2 regions of the Arthrobacter sedimenti genome follow, and region 1 is predicted to be linked to the other one. Evidence: riboswitches for the same ligand, from Rfam matches in the RefSeq annotation. Region 1 holds a riboswitch; the other holds the start of a gene.
What was found. A riboswitch is a leader RNA that binds a small molecule or an ion and turns the genes downstream of it on or off. The one in region 1 is predicted to bind cyclic di-AMP.
Positions count from the first base shown of each region.

Region 2: another riboswitch for cyclic di-AMP. It lies ahead of ACFO0G_RS08790 (C40 family peptidase); the one in region 1 lies ahead of ACFO0G_RS17260 (C40 family peptidase).

Region 1 is NZ_JBHSDQ010000008.1:156,793-164,573, forward strand. Features, by position in the region: gene ACFO0G_RS17240 (DUF6457 domain-containing protein) at 1-235, opposite strand, end outside; gene mobA (molybdenum cofactor guanylyltransferase) at 232-957, opposite strand; gene ACFO0G_RS17250 (HNH endonuclease) at 1,014-1,514, opposite strand; gene ACFO0G_RS17255 (NlpC/P60 family protein) at 1,781-2,566, opposite strand; gene ACFO0G_RS17260 (C40 family peptidase) at 2,729-3,334, opposite strand; cyclic di-AMP (ydaO/yuaA leader) riboswitch at 3,489-3,666, opposite strand; gene ACFO0G_RS17265 (M23 family metallopeptidase) at 3,795-4,616, opposite strand; cyclic di-AMP (ydaO/yuaA leader) riboswitch at 4,628-4,839, opposite strand; gene ACFO0G_RS17270 (metal-dependent transcriptional regulator) at 4,979-5,680, opposite strand; gene serC (phosphoserine transaminase) at 6,006-7,136, shown strand; gene ACFO0G_RS17280 (DUF3027 domain-containing protein) at 7,272-7,781, opposite strand, start outside.
Region 2 is NZ_JBHSDQ010000003.1:148,349-156,129, forward strand. Features, by position in the region: gene ACFO0G_RS08770 (hypothetical protein) at 48-479, shown strand; gene ACFO0G_RS08775 (mycothiol transferase) at 532-1,056, shown strand; gene ACFO0G_RS08780 (ribonuclease Z) at 1,049-1,984, shown strand; gene ACFO0G_RS08785 (protein adenylyltransferase SelO) at 1,981-3,450, shown strand; gene ACFO0G_RS08790 (C40 family peptidase) at 3,561-4,397, opposite strand; cyclic di-AMP (ydaO/yuaA leader) riboswitch at 4,401-4,571, opposite strand; gene ACFO0G_RS08795 (TraR/DksA family transcriptional regulator) at 4,862-5,221, shown strand; gene ACFO0G_RS08800 (DNA alkylation repair protein) at 5,218-5,748, shown strand; gene ACFO0G_RS08805 (DUF1810 domain-containing protein) at 5,769-6,212, shown strand; gene ACFO0G_RS08810 (glucose 1-dehydrogenase) at 6,250-7,143, opposite strand; gene ACFO0G_RS08815 (metallophosphoesterase family protein) at 7,307-7,781, opposite strand, start outside.

The sequences.
Region 1 (7,781 bases):
CGGCCAAAGCCGCGTCTATGGAGGCTGCGTCCATCTCCCTGCCGGGAGCGGCAGCCAGGCCTGCGGCATAGCCGGCAATGAAGGTGGTAAGCGGAGCGGCCGGCCGGACAACGGCATGGGCGGCAACACCGGCGAGTGCCAGCACTGCGTTGATGTCTACCTGGACGTCCTCAAGCTTGTACGCCTGGAGAAGGGATCTGCACCATTCTTCCAGCGTTTCGTCCTGGCTTTTCACGACTTGCCTCCCACGTTAGTTCCGCCCGTGCTCGGGTCCTTGCTTTCACGCTGGCTCCCGGCGGCAATCCCCAGCGCGGCAGCATCGTCCCAGGTATCCACATCGGAGGTGGACCCGGCGGGGACTGTGACAAGCTGCACGTCCAGACTAGCAAGGAGAGCCCTGACAGAGCCGTTGACCAGCGCGTTGCGGGCAGCCAACTCCGCGCACGCTTTTTTTAACCCGGGCGTGCTGTAAAAAGCCACCAACGGCTGCGCCCTTCCGTCGCCGGACCGGGCCATCACGCCCCCTGCCCCACCATCCCCGGGGCGGGTGGGAGACGCGAAAAGCGCCTCCCGCAACACAGCGACGGCCTCAGACGCAAGCGGCATGTCGCAGGCCAGCACCAGGGTAAAGGGCGCATCTCCGCCATTTTCATCCAGGGCGTGCAGCCCGGCGCCGATGGCAGCCGCGGGCCCCGCGAACGGCGGCTCCTCCCGGCACGTGAGAACACCGGGCGGCCAGCTGGCCTGGGCTACCGGGTGTGATGCTGTGCCCTGGGATGACAGGAAACCGGCGTCGCCGACGACGACAGTGCGGCGGGCACCGGCTGCAGCAGCCAGTGACCGTTCCAGCAGCGACTGGCCGCGGAAGACAAGGGACTGCTTGGGTACGCCGCCCAGCCGCGATGACCGGCCACCGGCCAAGATCAGGGCATCAAAAGCCAAGCTGTTCTCTTGCACTCCCCCAGCCTAACCACCGGCTGGCGCAGGAATCACGCCGCTTCCCCAGGACGGGGTCAGGCAGCGCGTTCGGGAAGAAGGAACGGATCCCACGCGGGGGTGGGCTTCTCCAGTTCCTTGATCTGCCAGATAGTGCCGCGCGGAGGCTCGGGCACGAACCGAAGGGTCCAGCCCATCTCGGTCGGGGTGTGGTCGCCCTTGACGTTGTTGCAGCGGAGGCAGGCGGCCACCAGGTTCTCCCATGAGTCAGCCCCACCCCGGGATTTGGGGTGTACATGGTCAATGGTGTGCGCCGCCTTGCCGCAGTACGCGCATTTATGGCCGTCGCGTCTGAGCACACCCCTGCGGCTGACAGCCGTGGAGTGGTTGTATCGGGGCCGGATGTACCGGTTGAGGAGGATCACGGACGGACGGCCCAGGACGTCGGTGGGCCCCACCACGGGGTCATCCCCTTCGGCCACGACGCTCGCCTTGCCTGTGAGCACAAGCACCAGCGCCCGGCGGAAAGTAATAACCGCCAGCGGTTCATATCCAGCATTCAGAACGAGAGTGCGCATGCACTTACCTCTTCACGGCCGCACCCGTCAGGGGCACGAGGGCCGGCTGCCCTCGGCATGTCCGGGCTATGGATCGACATCACAAGAGTAAACAGAGAAGTGCAAAATCAGGTAATCGCCGCCCGGATGCCGTGCCGGAAAAGGCGACGCCGGGCAGTCATCCCCGGCCGGCCTGGAGCTGCTTTAAACGCAAAGGACCCCCGCCGGGAGGGCGGGGGTCCTTTGACGGTAGGCACCGGCTGTTGCCTGTGCCGCACGCGAGGTGCTTACCTGACGTGGATGAAAACCGGTCCGGAGCCCACGTTTGCGCTGAAGACCACGGTGTCGTTGCCGTTGAAGCCTCCATGGACGGCCATGCCATTTCCGGCGTAGACAGCGATGTGTGCCATTCCTCCACCACCATCGGCGTAGTAGATGAGGTCTCCGGGCTGGGCCTGGGAGGCAGGCACCGTGTCACCGAGGGACAGGTACCCGGCGGGCCAGTCATGGAAGTGGATTCCGACTGCGGCCAAGGCGTTGGTCACCAGCATGGTGCAGTCCTGGTGGACACCGAGCTGGGCGTAGGCGGCGGAGAGGATTGCGGCACCCTTGCCGCTGGCGGAAGCCTGCGCCGCAGGAGCGGCCGGGGCAGCAGCGGTGGCAACCTTGGCCGTGACCTTGGGAGCAGCAACGGGCTGGGCAGCGGGCTCAGCGGCGGGAGCAGGGGCAGCTTCCTGCACTTCAACCTGCGGCTCCGGCTCGACGACGGGCGCCGGCGTGGTGGTCACGGCGGGCTTCTCGAAGCTGATGGCAATGGTGGAAGCTGCGGAAATCGGGGCGTCGACCGCGGATTCAACTTCCAGTGCGGAGGCAGGAGCAGAGTCGCGCTTGACGTTCGCGTCGGCGGCATTCGCGGCAATGCCGCTGGTCAGGACCAGGCCGGAAGCTGCGGCAATGACAGCGGCCTGGCGGCCCATGCCGCCGGCGTTGTCGCTGACAGCCTTGGCAATGACTGCGATCGAGTTGGTCTTGGTGACCTCGGCGCGGTGCCGTGCGGTAGCACGAGTCGTCATCAGTTCTCTCTTTCGTTTTCCTTGCGACCGCATGTAGGCAGGCAAAGGGTGGTAGACGCGCCGGCATCTTGGGGGTACGCCGGCGCGTCCCGAACGGGGATGTGGTTTCTAGCGAAGAAGCTTTGGGCAAAGAAATAGCCCTTGGAGCATGGAGCCCAAGAACTATTTATTGAGGTGGTAGTACGACGAGCTACCGGTGGCTGCAGGCGAGTGGAGCAGCGTGCCCTGTGAGGGGTTGAGTGCGCTGATCATCATGCCGTTGCCGACGTAGATGCCGACGTGCGCTCCACCGTTCTGGACAACCAGGTCACCGGGCTGCGGGGTGGAGGTGGGGCTCATGATGCTCCACGCGTTGGTGCGGGGAATGCTGATACCGGCCTGGGCGTACACCCACTGCACGAAACCGGAGCAGTCCCAACCGGTGACGGGGCTGGTGCCGCCCCAGACGTACGAGTGGCCGATGCCGGTGTAGGCGATGGCTGCGATGCCTGAGGTGGACGCGGAGGACACGGTCTCGGCGGTCTTGGTGACCGGGGAGGCGTCCTGGCCGGCGGCAGCGGCAGCAGTGGCTGCGCCGTTCGCCGTGTCGGTGGACTGGGTGCGCACCGCTTCCACCTTCGGAGCAGCGGTGGTCTTCACCACGGGGCGCTCGAAGGAAACCGTGGCAGTGGGGGCAGCGGTGACGGCGAGGGCCGTCTGGGCCGAACCGGACTCGGTGGACGCTGAGACACCGGCAGTGGTGTCGGCAGCGGTGGCCGGCAGTCCCATGCTCAGGATGAGGCCCGATGCGGCTGCCACAACGGCAGCCTGGCGGCCTACGGTCCCGGCATTTGCACTTACGGCCTTGGAAACGGCATCCAAGGGGCTGGTGCGAACCGTTTGCGCACGGTGGCGCGCAGAATGATGGCGTGAAGACACGAAGGTAGCCTCTCCCAATGCCTGCGAGGTGAGCTGTCGGATTCGGATGGGAGTCACCCGGCCACGCTGCTTCCTGGGAAGCTTGTGACTTAACCCCAAGGCCTTCTGGAAGAAGGCCGAAATTGGTTCCCCCGCCCCTGCCAGACGATGAAATGCGAACGGACCTTGAGCGGTGGCAGAGTTAGGCAATCCACTCAAGAGCGTCAACTTCGGAAAAGTTGACGCGAGTTAGACGGTACAGCAGTTTTGTTTCAATGTCACATTCAGGTCACGGCGAGTCACGGCGATCTGAGAGTGGACAATCATTCGGTTACAACCAGCCCATGGGATCGACCACTTCGCCGTTGACCTGGACCTCGAAGTGCAGGTGGCAGCCGGTGGACGCGCCGGTGGTGCCGCTCAGGGCCACAACGTCCCCGCGGGACACGGTCTGGCCCACCTTGACGTTGAAGGATGACAGGTGGTTGTACGTGGTTTCCAGCCCATTTCCATGGTCAATAACCACCCGGTTTCCGCCGCCGAACTGATGCCAGCCAGCGAAGGTCACGGTACCGGTGGCGGCCGCCAGGACGGAGGTCCCGCATTGCGCCACAAAGTCCTGGCCCCTGTGGAAGTCGCCCGACCCCCCGGTAATGGGACTGACCCTGTAACCGAAGGGGGAAGCGGTGACAAGCGAGGCCAGCGGTGCGGCCAGGGTGCCGGCTGACGCGGCACGCGTCACGGAGCCGGCCGACTGGGCACTCAGGAGTTGCTTCAGCTTTCCGTCCGGATCGGCCTGGGTCACCACTGCCGAGCGGCTGAAGTCGATCTGGGCACCGATATCTGCTGAAATCTGGGGCTGGGGCGTGACGGAGGAGGCTGCGACCGGGGCGCTGCCGGCGGCGTCAGTGGCCATAACGGGACCTGTGGCGGGCACAGTCACAGTCAGAACCAGGCCGGTGGCAGCAAGGGCCATGCCGGCTTTCTGGCCTATGCCGCTGGCGGCTGCAAACTCCGTCATCTGGCGGAATGGACCCCGGCGGCGGCGGGCGTCGCGATGGAGGTCGCGGGGGCGCTCCGCTGCGGCATCTTCGACAACCCGCGGTGCCGAAGGGGGGCCGGCAGCACGGCGGCGTCCCCGGGGGGTCTGCATGGTCAAGAAGGGTTTCCTCTCTGGAGAAGCCTGCGGAGTTAGCTGTCGGATTCGGGTCAGAGAGATCAAAGACCCGGCCCGCCAAGGGCAAGCTTCTGCGCAGGGATATTCCCGGAAGAATCCTTCACTGGAGAGGCTTGCTGCTGACGGACTTCACCCCAAGGCAGTCCCCCGCTGCCGATTGTGGTTCCCCCGCCTCTGCCAGTAACGACTCGTGCACCTGACCCGCTGGCAGAGCTCGGCTCCGGATCAGGTAACGCTTAAGTTTCAACGACTGGTTCTACTATAGGGGCTTAAGACCCTTGGTAACAATTCCGTTATCTTTGCGTGGAAGGGCAGGCCCGGGGTATGGAAGTCCCGCTTCAGCCCTGCTTGATGGCCACGAAGACATGCGCGGCCACCTCGGGCGGAAGCTCCAGCGCTCCTTCAATCCCGGTCACCCGCACCGAGATGTAATCGCCCACGCGTTCCAGGGTCACGGCAGCGCCGGGCCGGATTCCGCCTTCGTCCAACTGCGCCAGCAGTTCGGGCTCCACCTGGATCGGTTCCGCGAGGCGGCTGATGGTCACGCCCGACGCAGGCCCGTAGCTCTTCATCGCCTCCACCAGGCTGATGGCCCCGTCACCAAAGCCGGGGGCCGGCTGGCCGCCCAGCGCGGCAAGGCCGGGGATGGGGTTGCCGTATGGGGACTCGGTGGGGTGGTCCAGCATCTCGTAGATGCGCCGCTCCACCCTCTCACTCATCACATGTTCCCAGCGGCAGGCTTCATCGTGGACGTAGGCCCAGTCCAGCCCAATAACGTCCGCCAGCAGGCGTTCGGCGAGCCGATGCTTGCGCATCACTTCGGTGGCCCGCTTGCGGCCGGTGTCCGTGAGTTCCAGATGCCTGTCGCCGGAGACCACAACGAGTCCGTCGCGCTCCATCCTGCCGATGGTCTGGGAGACGGTGGGGCCGGAATGGCGCAGGCGCTCGGCAATACGGGCCCGGAGGGCAACGATGTTTTCTTCCTCAAGCTCCAGGATGGTCCTGAGGTACATCTCCGTAGTGTCGATCAGATCCGTCATCCAGCTCAGCTCCTCGGGCGCAGTACCTTGCGTTGTCCCACCGTATCGCCTCTTCCCGCGAGGTAGTCCGGGGGAAAGCTTAGCCTATTTTGACTTTGTCCGAATAGCCGCGACCCCACAGGGAACCGCACCAGGTGCATGCATGGAACACTTGCACACGCGCCGCATTGTCTCAGTGTCTGGACTTTGCCGCTGCCGGTTCCCGCCCGCCGCTGCTGTTCAGGCAGAATGGGGAAGGCCTATGGCACGGCCGCCGCCCGGCTGCCGGCCACCACAACCCGTCCGTCCGGACCAAAACGTTCGTCCCCGCCGAATTGGAGCACCTGTGAGCGACACCAGCATCACGATTCCCGCCGACCTCCTGCCCAAGGACGGACGGTTCGGCGCCGGCCCGTCAAAGGTCCGGCAGGAACAGATCGATGCCCTCGCAGCCGCATCCAAAACCATCCTGGGCACGTCGCACCGGCAGGCACCGGTCAAGAACCTGGTGGGGTCCGTCCGTGAAGGGCTGAGCCAGTTCTTCCGTGCCCCCGAGGGCTACGAGGTTGTCCTTGGCGTTGGCGGCTCCACTGCTTTCTGGGACATCGCCAGCTTCGGCCTGGTGGAGAAGAAGGCCCAGCACCTCTCCTTCGGCGAGTTCGGATCCAAGTTTGCTGCGGCCACCAACAAGGCCCCTTTCCTGGAATCCTCCTCCATCATCAAGTCCGAGCCCGGCACGCGACCCACGGCGCAGGCCGAGGCCGGCGTGGACGTTTACGCGTGGCCGCAGAATGAGACCTCCACCGGCGTGGCAGCCCCGGTCCAGCGGGTTGCCGGAGCCGACGAGGGATCCCTGGTCCTGGTGGACGCCACCTCGGCCGCAGGCGGCCTGGACGTGGACGTTGCCCAGAGCGATGTCTACTACTTCGCACCGCAGAAGAACTTTGCTTCCGACGGCGGGCTCTGGCTGGGCCTGTTCTCCCCCGCCGCGCTGGAGCGGGCCGCCCGCATCAAGGCCAGTGGACGGTGGATCCCGGACTTCCTGGACCTCCAGACCGCCATCGACAACTCCCGCCTGAACCAGACCTACAACACGCCGTCGCTGTCCACGCTGGTGACCCTGAACGCGCAGGTCCAATGGCTCAACTCCAATGGCGGCCTGGATTTTGCGGCCGGACGCACTGCCGATTCCGCCGGACGCATCTACAGCTGGGCCGAGGCTTCCGATTTCGCCAGCCCGTTCGTGGCCAAGCCGGAGGAGCGTTCCAACGTCATCGCCACCATCGACTTCGACGAGTCTGTGGACGCCGCCGCCGTAGCCAAGATCCTGCGCGCCAACGGAATCGTGGACACCGAGCCCTACCGGAAGCTGGGCCGCAACCAGCTGCGCATCGCTACCTTCGTGGCCATCGAGCCCAGCGACGTCTCCGCCCTGCTCGCCAGCATCGACTATGTGGTGGGCGAGCTGCGCAAGTAGGCCCTGCCCACACTTGGGCCCTGTCCACAGGCAGGCACTTTTAACGTACGACGGCGCCGCCCGGGTTTGTCCCGGACGGCGCCGTTTTCGTTGCGCCCGGCAGAGGGCGGGGCCGGTCTCCCGGCGAAGGTGCGGCTAGGCTCCTGCCTGCGCTCCGTCGTCGTCCGCTGGTTCCCCTTGCTGCCCTGAATCCTGCCGGCCTTTGTCACTTGCCGCTGTTTCCTGCGCTTCCGGCTCTCCGACCTCCGCTTCGTGCCCACCAACCTCGGGCTCCTGCGGCTGTTCGTCCTCGGGGCGGACCCGTTCGGCCCACGGCACCCACTCCGGAGCGAGGATCGAATCCTCGGACGGCAGCAGGCCCAGTTCGTTGACGGTGACCACCTTGGAACGTGAGTTGCGGGTCAGCACCGCGTACCACTGCCAGCCTGTGTATCCGGCCAAGCGGGACTCGAACAGGTGTGTCACCAGCCGGTCGCCCTCGCTCTTGGCCGCAAGGTGCGCCCCGATAGTGGCGGCCGGCGTGATGCTCTCCACCGCCGTCCGGGCCGTATCAACAGCCGCGGCCAGGAAAGCGTCAGGCTTGCCCGTACGCCATACGGGCACGCCTGCCTTGCGTGTGGGCGGAGTCTTGGCAGCCTGCTCCTG
Region 2 (7,781 bases), on a different contig from region 1:
AGTATGCTTACTATTGTCCGCTGAACGGCAACCGGAAAGGCACCATCATGACTGAGCAGAACGTCCCCGACGATGAGCTGGAAGTTGTGGAGGAGGACGACGTGCTTCTCGATGAAACTCCCGGCGCGGCGTCGTCCCTGGAACTGGACCCTGTGATGGGGGAACCCGACAATTACCCGGGTGCTGCGGAGAACAATCCGGAACGCTGGCAGGAGGACCCCCTGTTGCAGGACGAGGCCGTCTCCGGTGAAGAGGAGGACTTCCTCAGCGACCAGACGCTGCGGGACGAAAGCGCGCAAGCCCGCTACCGCTCCGGCGATGAGCAGGTGCCGCCGGACGCCCCCACGCTGGGGGAGGCGGCGGCCGACGTCGATTTCGGCGAAAACCCCACAGGCCCCGAAGCGGACGCCAGCGACGACGAGGAAAACTTCGGCGGCTCGCCTCTCAGCCAGTTCGAGCCGGACGACCTGGAACGCTAGCGGCCTAAGGCTGCGGGCCCAGCTGGGCCCGCAGCGGTGGGAAGGGGAAGAGATGCAATCCAAGGAACTGCTGCTGGAGGCCTTCGACCGGCTCCCCGCTCTCGTTCGCCAGGTGCTGGAAGGACTCGGCGAGGTGGACCTGCAGCGCCGTCCTGCCGGTAACGGCAATTCAATTGGCTGGCTGATCTGGCATACGGGCCGGGTGGAAGATGCGCAGGTAGCCTCCGCCTCGGGGCTGGAGCAGGTTTGGACGGCAGAAGGCTTTGTATCCCGTTTCGGTCTCCCTCTTGCGGAGCGGGACACCGGCTACGGCCACACCAGCGAACAGGTGGACGCCGTCATGGCGCCCCGCGAACTGCTGCAGGAATACTACGCGGCGGTCCACCGGCAGACCGTCCAGGTCCTGCAGGGTATTGATGATCCGGACCTGGACCGGGTGGTCGACAAACATTGGGATCCGCCCGTAACCCTCGGAGTGCGGCTGGTCAGCATCCTGGGGGATTGCCTCCAGCACCTCGGCCAGGCAGCATATGCCAAAGGGCTGCACGCGGAGCCGGCAGACGCCCCCGGTGCGTGAACTCGTGGTGCTGGGCACGGCCTCCCAGGTTCCCACGCGCACGCGGAACCACAACGGCTACTTCCTGCGCTGGGACGGCGAGGGACTTTTGTTCGACCCCGGTGAGGGCACCCAGCGCCAAATGATCCATGCCGGGGTGGCGGCAAGCCAGATCACCAGGATCTGCCTCACGCACGTACACGGAGACCACTGCTACGGCCTGCCGGGCGTCCTGTCCCGGATGGCACTGGACGGTGCTGCACACCCCGTCCACCTTCACTATCCGGCCTCCGGGGAGCAGATTGTCCAGGCCCTCGTGGCTGTAAGCTCGCCCGGCATCGACCTGCGGCTCCATCCGCACTCCGGTGCCGGCCCTGTGGCGGACGGCCTGGAGGTCCGGCCCCTTAGGCACCGCATCGAGACGTACGGATACCTGCTCACCGAGCCTGACGGCCGCACCTTCCTTCCGGAGCGGCTCCGGGCGGCAGGAATCGAAGGGCCCGACGTGGGCCGGCTGCAGCGCAAAGGCTCCCTCGGCGCCGTCGCGCTGGAGGACGTGAGCATTCCCAGGCCCGGCCAGCGCTTCGCGTTCATCATGGACACGGCACCGTGCAGCGGCGCGGAGGAACTGTCCGATGGCACCGACCTCCTGGTCACCGAGTCAACATTCAGCAACGACGACGGCGGGCTGGCGCAGCAGTATCTGCACCTGACCGCCGGGCAGGCAGGGGATCTGGCGGCGTCCGGAAAGTCCAGGACGCTGGTGCTTACCCATTTTTCCTCACGATACGGCGACGACATGTCCCTGCTTGCGGAGCAGGCGCAGGCACGTGCTGCAGGGACCGCGGTCATCGCAGCCCACGACCTGCAGCGCATAGCCGTTCCCCCGCGGCGGCACCTGGTGCGGGAAACAGCGGACCATTATGACGGCGATAGGGTTAAACCATGACGGCAGCAGCTGAATACACGGTGGCTTTTGACGGCCGCTTCGCGCGTGAATTGTCGGAACTCGCTGTTCCCTGGCAGGCCGAAGAAGCCCCTAGCCCCGGGCTCCTTGTCCTCAACGAGAAGCTTGCGCGTGAGCTGGGCCTTGACCCGGAGTACCTGCGCAGTCCCGAAGGCGTGCGGCTCCTGGTGGGGAATCACATTCCACCCGGCGCCACTCCGGTGGCGCAGGCCTACGCCGGCCACCAGTTCGGCGGATACTCACCCCTGCTCGGTGACGGACGGGCACTTCTGCTGGGCGAGGTCACGGACCGGAACGGACGCCTCCTTGACATCCACCTCAAAGGCTCGGGACGCACGCCTTTTGCCCGGGCCGGGGACGGGCGGGCCGTCGTCGGGCCCATGCTGCGTGAATACCTCGTCAGCGAGGCCATGTACGCCCTGCACATCCCCACCACCCGTTCGCTCGCCGTCGTGGGGACGGGCCGCCAGGTCCGGCGCGACGATATGCTGCCGGGCGCCGTCCTGGCCCGGGTGGCAAGCAGCCACCTGCGCGTGGGCAGCTTCCAGTACGCGCGTGCCACGGAAAACATGGAGCTCCTGAAGCGGCTGGCCGACCACGCCATCAGCAGGCACTACCCCCACGCCGCTGACGCCGACAACCCCTACCTGGAACTGTTCGCCTCTGTCGTCTCGGCCCAGGCGGAATTGGTGGCCCGTTGGATGCTGGTGGGATTTGTGCACGGGGTCATGAATACAGACAACATGACCATCTCAGGGGAAACCATCGATTACGGCCCGTGCGCGTTCGTGGACGCGTTCAATCCCGCCGCCGTCTACAGTTCAATCGACGTCAGCGGCCGCTACGCCTACGCCAACCAGCCGGTTTTGGCCGAATGGAACCTTGCCCGGCTCGCCGAGGCGATGCTGCCGCTCATCGACGAAGACCAGGAGAAGGCGGTTGGCCCGGCGGTGGAGGTGCTTGGCGGCTTCCGGGGGCAATACAGCAGGGCGTGGACCAGCGGGATGAATGCCAAGCTCGGCCTTGGCAGCGGCGGGGGCAGTGACGGGGAAACCACGTCCGCGCTGGTGGACGGCGCCATTGACATCCTGAAAGACGGCCCCGTGGACTACACCCTCTTCTTCCGTAACCTTGGCAAGGCGGCCCGGGGCGACCTTCGCCCGGTCCGCGGCATGGTTCTTGATCTGGCCGCGTTCGATTCCTGGGCGGAGCGGTGGCAGGCACTTGAACCGGACGCGGAGCTGATGGACAGCGTCAACCCGGCGTACATCCCCAGGAACCACCTTGTGGAGGAGGCGCTGGCCGCTGCCACGGGCGGAACCCTGGCACCCTTGCAGCAGCTGCTGGAGGCAGTCAGCGATCCCTTCACCGAGCGGTCCGGGCTGGAACGCTACGCGGAAGGCGCCCCTGAAGATTTCGGCAGCTACATGACCTTCTGCGGGACCTGACAGCTGCGGATGCGGAGGGCAGATGCGACAGGAGGGCGGCAGCCGGTGTACCGGCTGCCGCCCTCCTGTTTCAATGCCTGCGCGGATGCGCGCCTTCGGTTGCGCGAAGACTAGGCGACGCGGACTGCTGAGTAGCCGCCCAGCCAGCTGATGGAGTGCACCTGGGTGTCGTAGCCGTTCACGCCGCCGCTGACAACCTGGCCGTTACCGGCGTAAACGCCCACGTGGCCGGAGGTTATGATCAGGTCGCCGGGAGCAGGAGCGCTGACCACGGTGCCGTACTGGAAGAACTGGGTGGGGGCAAGATCGCCAACGGACTTGCCCACCGAGCGCAGCGCCTTCTCAACCATGGCAGTACAGTCCTGCTGCACGCCCAGCTGGCTGTAGGCGTTCGCCAGGATGGCAGCGCCGGTGCCCGTGCCGCTGGGGGCTGATACGGGGGTGGCCGAGGCGTAGGACATGTTCATGCCGGTGTTGGCCGGAGCGGCGGCTGCAGTCTGCACGGGCGCTGCTGCCGGAGCCGGAGCCGGTGCGGCGGTGTAACCGGCGCCGGGGATCTGGATCTGGTCGCCCGGGTAGATAACCGAGGACAGGCCCAGGCCGTTGGCGGCCAGGACATCGTTCAGGCTGACGCCGTAAGCAGATGCGATGGCACCGAGGGTATCGCCGGAAACTACGGTGTGGACGCTTCCTGCTGCCGCTGCCGCAACGGGGGCGGCAGGTGCGGAGTAGGCCTGCACGTTGGTCTTTTCAGTGGTGTCCGGGCCGGTGACACCGGCGTGGGCCGGGGCGCCGACGCCGAAGGCAATGCCGGACGCTGCAGCAACTGCCAGCGCGGGGCGGCCCAGCGAGCGGGCCTGGGACTTGGCTGTCACGGCGAGGCCCTCGAGAACAATCGAGCGGGCCGGAGTTGCGCGGTGACGGGCAGGGGTGGAATTTTTTGACACGGTTGATCGCCTCTCCCATGCCTGCGGGGTGAGCTGTCGGGTTCGGGCTGGAGATACCCGGCCGGAAGCATCCCCGTAACGGACGGAGGCGCTATCGACTTAACCCCAAGGCCACAAGTGGCCGCGGAAACTTGGTTCCCCCGTCCCTGCCAGCTGGAGCGGTTGTATCCCATGATCAGCGGCAGGGCTCGGCATACTGATGGGAATGTCCCGACTGAGAGGGACACCTGAAGACCATAACCCACATGCGGCGGCATTGTCACATTTGGATAACATACGAGGTCCCGCTCTCGAATTCCGCAAACGTTTGGATGTTACCTCCGTCCCGGGTTTAAGCTCGGCTAATAGCCATGGCGTGCAGCCCGGTAACGGTGCGGACACGGGCGCGAGGGGGATGCTGCTGGCCCCACGGCACGGGCCGTTTCCATGCCGACGGTTCCCGGTCGGACCGCTAGGCTGATTACATGCCAGATTTCGACCGGTTCCGCGTGCTGCTCGAAGAGGAGCGGGCGCGGCGGCTGGAGCTGCTGCCGGCGCTGCGGGCCGACATAGACGCGGCGAATTCGGCCCGGCAGGACTCCAACGTCGATGACGAGCACGATCCCGAAGGGGCCACGATCGCCTTCGAGCTCTCACAGGCTTCGGCGCTCCTGAAGCAGAGCTCGGCCGGCCTGGACCAGATTGACGCGGCGTTGACCCGCCTGGCCGCGGGGACCTACGGCGCCTGCGCAGTATGCGGTGAACCCATTGCGGAGGGCAGGCTGGAAGCGCGGCCGTGGACGCCGTTTTGTATCCGGCACGCCTCGTCCGGCCGGGGACGATGACCGGCCCTGCGGAGGTGGTGTCCGCCGCGGTGGAGTTCGTTGACCGGACCCTCCAGAACGAAGGCGCCTGGTATCGGGCGGACGACGTCGGGAACCGGCTGGGCTGGGCGCTGGACTCTTATGGCTCTTCCATCGGAGCGGTGCGCGGCACGGTGCGCGACACGCTGCGTAAATTCAAGGACCTGGACCACGACGCCACGGTGATGCTTGCTTCCGCCCTGTGGGGACAGCCCAGGCCCGGCTCCCGCCCGGTGTTTGAGCGCCGGTTGGCGGCGGTGGTGCTGTTGCAGTCAAGGGTGCGGCTGCTTCGGCACTCGGACCTGACCCGGCTCGAAGGCTTCCTGCGTTCCGCCCAGGCCGCTGACCTGACCCAACCTCTCCTTGCCGACGTCCTGGTGCCGCTGCTGTCCGGCCTCGGGGAGCGCGAGCGCCACCGGGCCGGTGTGGTCCTGGCCCGGTGGCGGGACGACCCCGACCCGCAGCTTCAGGAGGCGGCAGCCGCCCTCGACAACGATTTGACCCTTTGACCTTAAACCGGGAGATCCACATGAACGAGCACTTTGACCTTGACCGTTTTGTTGCCGCGCAAGACAGCGGCGGTACCTATGACCAGGCGCTGGGGGAGCTGCAGGTCGGGAGGAAATCCGGGCACTGGATGTGGTTCGTCTTCCCGCAGATTTCCGGTTTGGGGCAGAGTGCAACGTCCCGCAAATACGCCATCTCCTCACTGGCTGAGGCCCGCGCCTACCTGGACCACGACGTGCTGGGCCCGCGGCTCCTGGAATGCGCCCTGGCCCTGGCCAACCACGCCGACCAGCCCGCCGAAGACATATTCGGCGGCATCGATGCCAGGAAGCTGCGATCGTCCATGACACTGTTTCTCCGGGCGGCACCCGGAGAAACAGTGTTCAAGACTGTCCTGGCCCAGTTCTTCGATGGCGAGCCGGACCCGGCCACCGACGAAATCCTGGCCGGCCAGGCCGCTGACTGACCTCAGGTTGACGGGTCAGCCGGGCCGGGGGTTCCTGCTAGGGCGTGGGGCTGCCGCCGTTGACGTTCAGCGTCTCGCCCACCACGTAGCTGGACTCGGGTGAGGCCAGGAAGACATAGGCGGGTGCCAGCTCCGCAGGCTGTCCTGCCCGGCCCAGGGGAGTGGACTGTCCGAATTCCGGCAGCTGCTCCTTGGGCTGGCCGCTGCTGACTTGCAGGGGGGTCCAGATGGGTCCCGGGGCCACGGCGTTCACCCTGATTCCCTTGGGGGCCAGCTGCTGCGCCAGCCCCTTGGTGAAGTTGTTGATGCTGGCCTTGGTGGTGGCGTAGTCCACCAGGGTGGGGGACGGGTTGTACGCCTGGATCGAGGTGGTGTTGATGATGGTCGAGCCGGCCGGCATGTGCGGGACGGCCGCCTTGGTCACCCAGAACATGGCGTACACATTGGTCTTTAGGGTGTGGTCGAACTGCTCGTCGGTGATGTCCTGCAGGTCCTCCTGGGCCACCTGCTTCCCGGCGTTGTTGACCAGGATGTCCACCCCGCCCAGCACGGCAACCGCGGTATCCACCAGTTCCCGGCACGTCGCCGAATCTTTGAGGTCGCCCGGCACCTTGACAGCCTTACGGCCTGCGGCCTCGATGATCCCGGCGATGCGGGAGGCGTCCTCCTCTTCCTGGGGCAGGTAGGAAAGGACGACGTCGGCGCCTTCCCTGGCAAAGGCAATGGCCGTTGCGGCGCCGATGCCTGAGTCCGCGCCGGTCACGATGGCGCGGCGGCCTTCCAGCCGTCCCGTTCCGCGGTACGTTTCTTCGCCCAGATCGGCCTTGGGCGCCAGTTCGGCATCAAGGCCCGGCTCGGGCTGGTGCTGCTTGGGCGGGGAAATCTTTTCGTAGGCAGTCACCGGATTACGGAAGGTGTACTGGTCAGTCATGGTGGTCCTCCTGTTCGTGCGGACTCGGGCTGGTTCGTCGCCCCGGAAACTGAAGCAGCCTGCGATCAAGGAATCGCAAAACCCAAAAAGCTAAGCATGCTTACGGTTCCCAGCCTAGGCAATGAAACCCCGCCCTGCCAAGCGGCCTTTCGGCCCGGCAACGTCAATCCCGCCGAACTTCCACCAGCCTCACCTCCGCCAACCGCCCGCCGTCGACCACGGCTTCCATGAACGTGCAGGAGGGCTGCCGGCGGCGGTCCGTGGGCGAGCCGGGATTCAGCAGCCGCAGCCCTTTGGGTGACACCGTGTCCCAGGGAATGTGGCTGTGCCCGAACACCAGGACATCGGCTTCCGGATACAGCGCTTCACACCGCTGTTCGCGGCCCTTTGCCTGCCCTGTCTCGTGCACCATGGCAAACCGGACACCGTCCAGCGTGGTGGTGGTTGTCGCGGGAAGCCGCCGGCGCAGGTCCGGGCCGTCGTTGTTGCCATAGACGCCCAGCAACCGCCGGCTTCGGCGCTCGAACTCGTCCAGCAGCGCCGCCTCCACCCAGTCACCCGCGTGGAACACAACGTCGGCACTTTCGACGGCCCGCCATACTGGCCCGGGAAGGTCTTTGGCGCGCTTCGGCACATGG